Regions from separate parts of the Arthrobacter pascens genome, predicted to be linked through region 1. Evidence: riboswitches for the same ligand, from Rfam matches in the RefSeq annotation. Region 1 holds a riboswitch; each other region holds the start of a gene.

Region 1 (3,458 bases):
GGCCGACTTCCTCGCCGGAGGCATGACCCAGATGGTCGTGGAGGTACCAGTCGAGGTTGGCAAGCACCTTGCTCCGGGCGGACTCGCCGGCGCGAAGGAAGTAGCTCCGGGACTTCGCCAGTTCCATGATGTCAAGGGTGGTGAGCTCGTCCTGCCAGCGTGTCAGATGGCTCTCGAGTCCTTTGAACTCCGTTCCCAGCAGGGGGCGGAAGCCGGGCTTGTACACGTCTCCCGCGTGCATGATCCGTGAGAGCCTGTGGACCCAGGGAACAGAGGTGTCGAGCTGGTTCCAGATCAGCCCCAGCCTTCCACCCGCACGAAGGATCCGGGAAAGCTCTGTGCTGGCCGCCAGGGGATCGCACCAGTGCCAGGCCTGCGCAACGCTGATGACGTCGAATGAAGCGGCCGGCAGCCCTGTGGCCTCGGCGGTGCCTTGAATCGCCGGCACCCCGGGATAGTGGAGCCGCAGCTGCTCCAGCATGTCTGCGGACGGATCGACGGCGGAGACGGAGAGTCCACGGTCCAGCAGCAGGGAAGTGAACTTCCCGGTGCCGGCACCGACGTCGACGGCGTCCCGCGCTCCGGTGGGAACGAGCCAGTCCGCTGACTCTTCCGGATAACCTGGGCGCACCCGCTGGTAGTGCTCGCCGCCGTCCCGGAAGCTCCCGCCAAGCTCCTGCCGCCGCCCGTGGTCGAGTTTGGGGCCACCCCGTCCCACGTCCGGCCTCCTTCGTCTGATGCCCTTGGGTATCCTTCGAATTTACCGCAAACGCCGCTGTTAGGTGTTCAGTGCTAAGCCAGCGGTAAGTCAGTCCTCGATGCAGGGCGCAGCGCCCGCGGTTCCGGGGGTGTTGGGTGCCCACTCCGGGTAGGTCCGGGTATCGTTCGCCGGAACCCACCGGCTGGAGTCCACGACGTAATCCCATCCCAGGCCCGTACGGCGGAGTTCCTCGATGCCGGCCAGCAGACGCTGGGCGTCTTCCAGCCGTGAACCCACGCCGAAGCTGGCGCGCAGGGAACCGGAGGGAAGGCCAAGGCGCTTGAGCAGCGGGTGCGCGCAGAAGCGTCCGTCGCGCAGGCCTACCCCATGTTCGGCAGACAGGTATGCGGCCACCAGGCCGGCATCGTAACCGGCTACGGAGAAGTTCACGACCCCGATGGTGTCCGTTTCGGGATCCGTGTCCTTGAAGATCTGATGTACGGTAACGCCCTCGATCCTCTGGAGTCCCTCCACCAGGAAAGACCTGATGGCCGACTCATGGGCGTGCCAGCGGTCCTGATCCAAAGCAGCGATCACCTGGGTGGCGCGGGCCAGGGTGGCAGCACCAAGGACGTTGGGTGAGCCGCCCTCGTGGCGAGCCGGCCCTGTGGTCCAGCTGACGCCGTCGAGCCTGGCTTCACGGACGGCTCCGCCGCCGGCGAGGTGAGGGGTTCCGAGATCGAGCCAGTCAGGCCTGCCCACCAGGACGCCCGCGCCGAAGGGCGCATAAAGCTTGTGACCGGAGAAGGCGAGGTAGTCGACGTCGTCGGTGCTGATGCTGATGCGCCGGTGCGGCGCCAGCTGGGCGGCGTCCACCACGATCCGGGCACCGTGTTCGTGCGCCAGCGTTGCAAGGGCCCGGATGGGCAGGATCTCACCGGTTACATTGGACGCACCGGTGACGGCCAGCAGGCTTACGCCGCCCTGCTCCAGTTCCGCCCGGAGTGCCTCGATGGTGCCGGCGATGGTGTCGGCGGCCACTACACTGCGGTGCGGCAGGCCCTGCCACGGCAGAAGGTTGGCGTGATGCTCGATGTCCAGATAAAGCACGTCGCCGTTCGGACGTCCGTCAGTACTCGGAAGACAGCCGGCCAGCAGGTTCAGCGAATCGGTGGTGTTGCGGGTAAAGACAACTGAGTCATCAGGGCGGCCACCCACAAAGTCACGGACGATGTTGCGTGCGTTCTCATAGACGGACGTGCTGATCTGCGATGCGTAGCCGGCACCACGATGGACGCTGGCGTAGAACGGCAGGATCTCATTGAGATAGGCCGACACAACGGAGAGGGCAGGAGCGGACGCGCCATAGTCAAGGTTGGCGTACCGGACGTGCCCGCCTTGGATCAGGGGCGCCTGAATCTCGGCACCGGTGACGGCGGACAGCGGACGGCCCGCAATGGCATTGCGTTCACTGAACAGCGTGGCCGGGCTGGTGGTGTGTACGGGGGCGGCGATGTTGGGGGAGACGGTGGCAGTTGTCACAGAGACCTCACTGTAAGAAGGACCCCTCCATGGGAATCCGCGCTTGCCGGGTCCGTTCCGGACCGGCCTGGTCGTCACCCGGGGCACCCCACCGCGAATGGAGGGTTGCCGGCCAGCAAACCGGGGTTTTGCGCTGGCACTCGTGACCTATTAAGAGCGTAGAACATGCTGCGGGCCAGGAAAAAGCGGGTTCCAATGTTAAGGGTTTTGTTACGCGGCGTTGTAAGAATCGGCTTTGCCCGAAGAATACGACGGCGGACGCACCCTAGTGGACGCGTCCGCCATCGAATATTCGGGTTTCCCGGTTAGAGGAGGTCGTCCAGATCCGGGTTGAGGCGCTTGAGAACCTCGGAGTGCAGGATCGAGTTGGTGGCCAGGGCGTTGCCTCCGAACGGGCCGTCCTCGCCGTCGAGGGACGTAAACCTGCCGCCGGCTTCAACCACGATGGGGACCAGGGCCGCCATGTCGTAGAGGTTCAGCTCAGGCTCGCAGGCAATGTCAACGGAACCCTCGGCCACCATGCAGTAGGACCAGAAGTCGCCGTATGCGCGCGTCCGCCAGACGTCCTCCGTCAGGCCGAGGAAGTCGTCCAGGCTCCCGCGTTCTTTCCATCCGCCGAGGCTGGAATAGGAGAGGGAGGCATCCGAAAGCTTCGACACGTCAGATACCCGGAGCCGGGTGGCGGCAGCAAGGGAGCGTCCCATGTATGCCCCGGCACCTTTGGCGGCCCACCAGCGTTTGCCCAGCGCAGGGGCGCTTACCACGCCAACGACGGGTTCGCCTTCATCGACCAGGGCAATCAGGGTGGCCCAGACGGGAACGCCGCGGACAAAGTTCTTGGTGCCGTCGATGGGATCGATGATCCAGCGCCGGGATCCATGCCCGGAACTGCCGAATTCCTCGCCCAGGACGGCGTCCCGTGGCCGGGAACGGGACAGCTGGCCGCGGATGGCTTCCTCGGCGGCCTTGTCCGCGTCGGTGACCGGCGTCAGGTCCGGCTTGGTCTCGACGTGCAAATCCAGGGCCTTGAAGCGGCTCATCGTCTGGTCATCCACGGAATCGGCCAGCACGTGGGCCAGGCGCAGGTCATCGTTGTAGCTCGAAGCGGATTGGATCATGGTTCCAAACTACCGTCAAAGCGCGGCCGGGGCGGGGACATTGGGGGTCCCGGGGTCATGAACCACTCTCAAGCCGTCGGGAAAAGAGTGGTTTCCGC
Region 2 (3,458 bases), 1.5 Mb from region 1:
GGAGGAGCATCCAGTACCGTTTCGTCCACCCTGCGGTCCACCCATTGGCTGAACGGGATGTCCAGTTCGTACTTGTCCAGCTCGGTGCGGACCAGCGTCCTGACGGCGGCGTTGTCCGGATTGTTGAGTGACTCGAAATACTCGACGGACCAGTGGAACCAGCGCATGCAGAACAGTCGCATCGTCAGCCCGTGCGTGACCAGGAGGGTGTTCGGCGGGTAGTCGGGCTTGGACCAGTGCCGGTACAGGGTTTCCATGAACGAGGAAATCCGGTCGTAGACGTCGGACCCGGACTCGCCTTCGCGGAATCGGTAGAAGAAGTGGCCGTAAGCGTTGCGGAGTTCCTTCTGGTCCTCGATGTCACCGCTGATCTGGAAGTTTGCCCAGTCCTGCTCGCGGAGCCGCGGTTCCTCGATCACTCTTTCGGTGAGGTTGCCCAGATCGAGGGCCTCAAGGGTCTGGTAGGCCCGCAGGTAGGGAGACACGTAGACGCACGCCTGGCGGCCGTCCAGCTCCCTCCGGATGTGTTCGCCGGCGGCCCTGGCCTGCTCCGCGCCCAGCGGGGTCAGCGGGATCCGGTAGTCAGGCACCCTGTTGTAGATGGACGTATCGGCGTTGGCGGCGGACTGGCCGTGCCGGATCATGATGATTTTCCCGGGCGCACTCATAAGCCCCAAGCATATGTGCAGCCCGCGGAGCCTTTGGTCCTGGGAAAGCCGTGCACTGCGAGGTTGCCCGGCAACCAGCAAAGAACCAGAAACTGCAGGCAAGATGGGAACATGCTGGTTCCCTCACGCCGTCGTCTGCGCATTGAAGTCTGGATAGTACTGGGACTGTCCCTGGGGCAGTCCGCCGTCTATTCGGTGGTGCAGCTGCTGGACAAGATGACGCGCGCCCCTCTGGCGCAGGGCACCTCCACCCTGAACCCGTCGCAAAGCACCCGCGAGTACTTCGACCTCACCTACCAGCTGCTGGACATCATCTTCGCCCTGGTACCGGTGCTGCTGGTCATCTTCTTCCTGACGGACCAGCGGCAGCCGGGCGCGGGGGAGGGGCTGCACAGCGGCTCCGCCTTCCGGAAACTCGGATTCAACTTTGACAGACCCGGACGTGACTTCCTGCAGGGCCTGGGCCTTGCCGCCGTGATCGGCATTCCGTCCCTGGGGCTGTATGCCGCCGGCCGGGCCCTCGGCATCACCACGGCCATCATCCCCAGCGCCCTCGATTCCTACTGGTGGACAGTTCCCGTGCTCATCCTGTCGGCGGTGCGGCATGCCGTGGTGGAGGAAGTCATCGTGGTGGGCTACCTCCTGGACCGCTTCGGGAAATTCGGCTGGAGCATGCCGCTGGCTATCTTCACCAGCTCCATGCTGCGCGGCAGCTACCACCTCTACCAGGGCTTCGGACCGTTCATCGGCAATGCCGTGATGGGAGTGGTCTTCGCCTGGCTCTACACCCGGACCAAGCGCGTGATGCCGCTGGTCATCGCCCATTCACTGCTGGACATCGTGGCCTTCGTGGGCTTCAGCCTCTTCGGCAGGGCAGTGGGCCTGGGCTGACCCAAAGACAATGCGTCTTAAAGTAATTCGGCCGCCATCGGTAGGTGACGTCGTTGGCACCCGCTGATGGCGGCCGAAGATTAGACAGCTATCCGGGGCATCATGGCCCGGATAGTCACGGCCGGGGGGGAGACCGGCCGGCGAATAATCAGATGGAGAACAATCAGATAACGACTGCTCCGGTGGCGGTTTCGAAAGTGACAGACAGGATACCGGGGGTTCCATGCGGAGCCACCCACTTAACCGCCACGTCCTCAAGGGGCCTCTCAACGGGCTCGCCCAGCCACTCGGTAACCCGCTCGGCCGAACCGGCAATGGTCAGGCAGGACATTTTGACGTTGCTGGGGTAGGCGTTGGACGGGTGCAGGGCGGGATCGCCTTCCCACTTCAGCATGTACGGAACCTGCGGGTCAGCAATAAGGCCGAGGATCCCGATCTGCTTCCAGACGAGTTCGCGGCCGTCCGGGAATTTCCGGTTGCCGTTGACGGCGGCCCGTCCCAGTCGCTGTTCGAAGGGGGCGAGGCTGTCCACTTCGACGCACCAGCCCATCCATCCGCCGCCGGCTGCGGAACGTGCACGGACGGCTTGGCCGAAAGGGGCCTTGTCCGATGCAGGGTGGTCAAGGACTTCAACAACTTCCACATATTTGTGGCCCGCGAGCGGGATGATCATGTTCCGGGTTCCGAAACGGGGGTGTACGCCGCCCTTCACGGCTTCAACGCCGAGGGCGGACGAAATACGATCGGTGGTGGCAGCCAGGCCATCGTGTTCACAGGCGTAAGAGACGTGATCCATGCGCATGCCATCATCTTGGCATCTTGTGATGCGGCTCTCAGCTAAGGGTACCCTTACTAAAAGCCGCCATTGTCATGAGTGGACATTCGCCTTTCCTCCGGCCCCGGCGGATCCGCGCCGACAATGTTCGTCACAATGTTGTCCCGGGCGGCGCGGCACTTCCTACACTGAACGCAGGTCATGAGTGCCAGCGCCAAGCCCCGGCTGGCTGGCCGGCAACCCTCCGCGCGGCGGGGTGCCCCGGATGAGGACCTGGCTGTCCGACAACGGCCGGATGGCAAGCGCGGCCCGTGGCATACCCAGCATTCCCGGGCCCATGTCAAAGGAGCCTTGAATGTCCGACGGATGGTCTTTTGAAACCCGCCAGATCCATGCCGGGCAGGAGCCGGACAGCGCCACCGGCGCCCGTGCCCTCCCGATTTACCAGACGACGTCGTTCGTCTTCCCCAGTGCCGAAAGTGCTGCCAACCGCTTCGCACTGGCCGAGCTGGCACCGATCTACACGCGCATCGGAAACCCTACCCAGGACGCCGTGGAGCAGCGGATCGCCAGTCTTGAAGGCGGACTCGCTGCCCTGCTGCTGAGTTCGGGGCAGGCTGCCGAAACCTTTGCCATCCTGAACATCGCCGAGGCCGGAGACCACGTCGTAGCCAGCCCCAGCCTTTATGGCGGTACCTACAACCTGCTGGGGCATACGCTCAAAAAGTTCGGCATTTCGGTGACGTTCGTGGAGGACCCGGACAACCTGGATCAGTGGCGTGCGGCGGTGCAGCCGAACACCAAGCTGTTCTTCGCGGAGGTGGTATCCAACCCGCGCCAGGACGTCCTGGATATTGAGGGAGTGTCCCGGACCGCCCACGAGGCCGGCGTGCCGCTGGTGGTGGACAACACGCTCTCCACCCCCTATCTCATCCGTCCGCTGGAGTGGGGCGCTGACATTGTGGTCCACTCCGCCACGAAATACCTGGGCGGGCACGGCTCGGCGATCGCCGGAGTGATTGTGGACTCCGGCAACTTCGACTTCGGGAAGGACCCGGAACGGTTCCCCGGCTTCAATACGCCGGACCCCACCTACAATGGCCTGGTCTACGCCCGTGACCTCG
Region 3 (3,458 bases), 1.5 Mb from region 1:
TGATGTTGAACTGGCCGTCGCCGACGGCCGCATCCTGCGCACCCATATCCTCAGGCCCACCTGGCATTTCGTGCACCGGGATGACCTGCGCTGGCTAATGGCCCTGTCCGCGCCCCGGCTTCACCAGGCGAACGCCGGGATGTACCGCACGACCCGCATTGACGCAGCGGCCGCGGAACGGAGCGGCCAGGTCCTGGCCGAGGCGGTCCGCGGCGGGAACCATCTGACCAGGGAGGAGCTCGCGGTGAGGCTTCAGGACGCGGGCTTCGCGGCCAAAGGAGTGGAACTGGCCTACCTGATCATGCATGCGGAAATCAGCGCGGTCCTGGTCAGCGGTACGCCCGTGCGGAGCCCGGGCGGCGCCCTGAAGCAGACGTATGCCCTCTTTGACGAACGGGTGCCGCCCGGGCCGGATGCTCCCCTGTCCCGGCCCCTGTCCCGGGCGGAGGCGCTCGCCGAGCTGGTCCGGCGCTACTTCACCAGCCGTGGTCCGGCCACCGTGAAGGACTGTTCCGACTGGTCCGGACTGACAATGGCGGACATCCGGCAGGGCCTGCTCAATGCGCTTGAGGACGACCGGGCCGCACCGGAGACCACGGTGATTGATGGCATCGAATTCTATTCCAGCCCGGAAACCGACCCCGGCGCAGCGCCGGCCCCGGGCAGGCCTTTCGTGGACCTGATCCAGTGCTACGACGAATACGTCATGGGTTACTCGGCCACCCGGCATTACCTCGGAGGCACCGCGCCTGCCATTCCTGCCGACGGCGCCCTCATGCACGTGGTGCTGCTGAACGGACGGATGATCGGGTCCTGGCGGCACGTCCTGCTGCCCGGACGGTGCGAACTGGACATCCGCCTTTCCACCTCGGCTGCACCGGCTTCGGCAGCAGCGGCTGAACGGCTCGACGCCGCGGTGAACGACGCCGTCGCACGCTACGCGGCCTTCCTGGGCATCCCGGCCACGCGTGTGCAGTCCGGGGCTAAGCTGGAAGGACACATATGAGAGGCGCCACGCTGTGAACAATCTGTTTTTCTGGATCATCGTTTTGTCGTTCGTGATACCCATGGCGATGCGGATGTACCGGAAGTCCGTCCGGCGCCGGAACCAGGAACAAAGCTTTTCCGGCCGGTACCCCGAACAGTTTCCCGGCGCCCGTCCCGGACCGCAGAGCAGCCAGCCCCGCGACGGCTACACGCAGCAGGACTACATGGCCGGCGGCTTCCGCCAGATCGACAGGCCCCAGCCGCTGCCCCCGGTCCAGCCCCTTCCGCCGCTGAACGAGCCCTTCCCGCCATATGACCAGCCAATGGCTTCCCGGGAGCAAGGGCCCGGCCAGGAAACGCGGCAGCAGCCGCCTGCCCCTGCGGCTCCCCCGCCGCCGTCGGCCCAGCAGGGCTTCCGGGCCCGGAAGCTCGCCGAACTGGACCAGCAGTACAGCAACGGCGAGCTGGCCATGGAAGACTACATGGCCCGCCGGGCCGAAATCATGAACGGCTAGATTCCCGCCTGTGGCAGGATCACTAAGGGCTAGACCAGGAACGTCTTCCCGAGCTGGCTGCCGAGCTGTCCGATCTCTGTGAGGAACCCGTCGTGGCCGATGGGCGCTTCAATGACGTGGACGTCCACGTCTCCGGGCAAGGCTGAGGCCAGTTCGCGTGACTGGGACGGGAAGTACAGCCGGTCGCTGTCCACGGCTGCCACGAAAAACCGCGCGGTGGCCCGGTCAAGGGTCTCACGCAGGGAACCCCGCCCGCGGCAGATATCGTGGCTCATGAGTGCCTCGGTGATGGCGATGTAGCTGTTGGCGTCAAAGCGCCGGACGAGTTTGCTGCCCTGGTGGTCCAGGTAGCTTTCCACCTGGTAGCGGCCCCGGTCGCCCAGGGATGCGGCCTGCAGCGGTGTTTCCGCCGCCTGGGCCGTCCGGCCGAACCGTCCGTCGAATTCCGCGGCCGAGCGGTAGGTGATGTGCGCGATCCGCCGAGCCAGCGCGAGGCCGTCCTCGGGGAAAGGACCGCCGTAGTAGTCGCCGTCGTTGAAGTTGGCGTCCTGCCGGATCGCCAGGGTCTGCGCCTGGGCAAAGGCGATCTGTTCGGCGGTGCTCGCCGCTCCGATCGAAATCACCGCGCAGCGCTGCACGCGTTCCGGATACGTGACTGCCCACTCCAGTGCCCGCGCGCCGCCCATCGAACCGCCCATGACCGCGAACCAGCTCCGGATGCCCAGCTGGTCAGCCAGCCTGGCCTCGGCAACAGTACTGTCCCGAAGGGTAACCAGGGGGAAGCGGGAGCCCCACGGCCTTCCGTCCGGAGCAGGCGACGACGGCCCGGTGGATCCGTAGCAGCCCCCCACGATGTTGATGGACACAACGAAGAACCGGTCCGTGTCCACGGGTGCCCCGGGTCCGGCCAGTTGCTCCCACCAGCCGGGCTCGTCGCTGTCGCCCCGGGTCACGTGGGTGCTGCCTGTCAGGGCGTGCTCGATGAGGACGGCGTTGGATCCGTCCGCGTTGAGCGTGCCCCATGTTTCGTACGCCAGGGTGACGTCGGGGAGGAATCCGCCGGCTTCGAGCTGCAGCCCCCCGATGGCGGCATAACGGAGCACTCCGTTTTCGGGTACGGCTGTACGGGAGACGGTAATCGTCATCTGAGGACCTTTTCTACGCGCTTGCCTGCCGTCAAATGACCGGCAGGCCAGGTCTTCACCCGGGGCACCCCACCGCGGAAGGAGGGTTGCCGGCCAGCAAGCCGGGGCTGTCGCTGGCACTCATGACCTCCATTGAGTGTACGAAACAGCCCCGGCCTATGGCTAAGAGTGTGACTGGATTATGACTTTCCGGGGCGCGGCCTGCCAGACCGGACGCGCCGCACCCGGGACTATGCCCCGCTCACTTCCCGGAGCTCACTGCCTGGAGCGCCGCCTTGGCCGCCCGGAAACCCGCTTCAAGGTCAGCAAGGATGTCATCGATGTGCTCGATTCCCACAGACAGGCGGACCAGGCCCGGCGTGACGCCGGCAATGGCCTGCTGCTCCGGGGAGAGCTGGCTGTGGGTCGTGGACGCCGGATGGATGACCAGGGACCTGACATCGCCGATGTTCGCCACATGGCTGTGCAGCTCCAGGGCATCCACAAACCGCTTGCCGGCCTCGGCACCGCCGGCCAGGTTGAACGCCACCACGGCTCCCGTACCCAGGGGACCGTACTTGCGTCCACGCTCATACCAGGGGCTGGAGGGAAGGCCCGCGTAGGCCACTGATTCGACGTCGTCCCGAGCTTCCAGCCACTGCGCCACCGCGACGGCGTTCGCTACGTGCCGCTCCACCCGCAGGCTTAGGGTCTCCAGTCCCTGCGCTATCAGGAAGGCGTTGAACGGTGACACCGCAGAGCCCAGGTCACGGAGCAGCTGGACCCTGGCCTTGAGGATGTAGGAGAGGTTGGCCCCGAGTGCACCATCGGC

The links. Region 1 has a riboswitch for S-adenosylmethionine ahead of QFZ40_RS06385 (aminotransferase class V-fold PLP-dependent enzyme). Riboswitches for the same ligand answer to the same signal wherever they lie in the genome.
Region 2: it holds a riboswitch for S-adenosylmethionine, as region 1 does, so the genes downstream of both, QFZ40_RS13345 (bifunctional o-acetylhomoserine/o-acetylserine sulfhydrylase) here and QFZ40_RS06385 (aminotransferase class V-fold PLP-dependent enzyme) in region 1, are expected to answer to the same signal.
Region 3: it holds a riboswitch for S-adenosylmethionine, as region 1 does, so the genes downstream of both, metX (homoserine O-acetyltransferase MetX) here and QFZ40_RS06385 (aminotransferase class V-fold PLP-dependent enzyme) in region 1, are expected to answer to the same signal.

What each region holds. Positions count from the first base shown of each region.
Region 1 covers NZ_JAUSXF010000001.1:1,373,052-1,376,509, forward strand. The annotation lists gene QFZ40_RS06380 (class I SAM-dependent methyltransferase) at 1-718, opposite strand, end outside; gene QFZ40_RS06385 (aminotransferase class V-fold PLP-dependent enzyme) at 809-2,215, opposite strand; SAM riboswitch class IV at 2,277-2,390, opposite strand; gene hisN (histidinol-phosphatase) at 2,548-3,360, opposite strand; gene rsgA (ribosome small subunit-dependent GTPase A) at 3,458-3,458, opposite strand, start outside.
Region 2 covers NZ_JAUSXF010000001.1:2,897,867-2,901,324, reverse strand. The annotation lists gene QFZ40_RS13360 (histidine phosphatase family protein) at 1-668, opposite strand, end outside; gene QFZ40_RS13355 (CPBP family intramembrane glutamic endopeptidase) at 780-1,559, shown strand; gene QFZ40_RS13350 (VOC family protein) at 1,723-2,361, opposite strand; SAM riboswitch class IV at 2,532-2,645, shown strand; gene QFZ40_RS13345 (bifunctional o-acetylhomoserine/o-acetylserine sulfhydrylase) at 2,690-3,458, shown strand, end outside.
Region 3 covers NZ_JAUSXF010000001.1:2,894,407-2,897,864, forward strand. The annotation lists gene QFZ40_RS13330 (winged helix DNA-binding domain-containing protein) at 1-1,006, shown strand, start outside; gene QFZ40_RS13335 (hypothetical protein) at 1,020-1,502, shown strand; gene metX (homoserine O-acetyltransferase MetX) at 1,532-2,647, opposite strand; SAM riboswitch class IV at 2,660-2,775, opposite strand; gene QFZ40_RS13345 (bifunctional o-acetylhomoserine/o-acetylserine sulfhydrylase) at 2,889-3,458, opposite strand, start outside.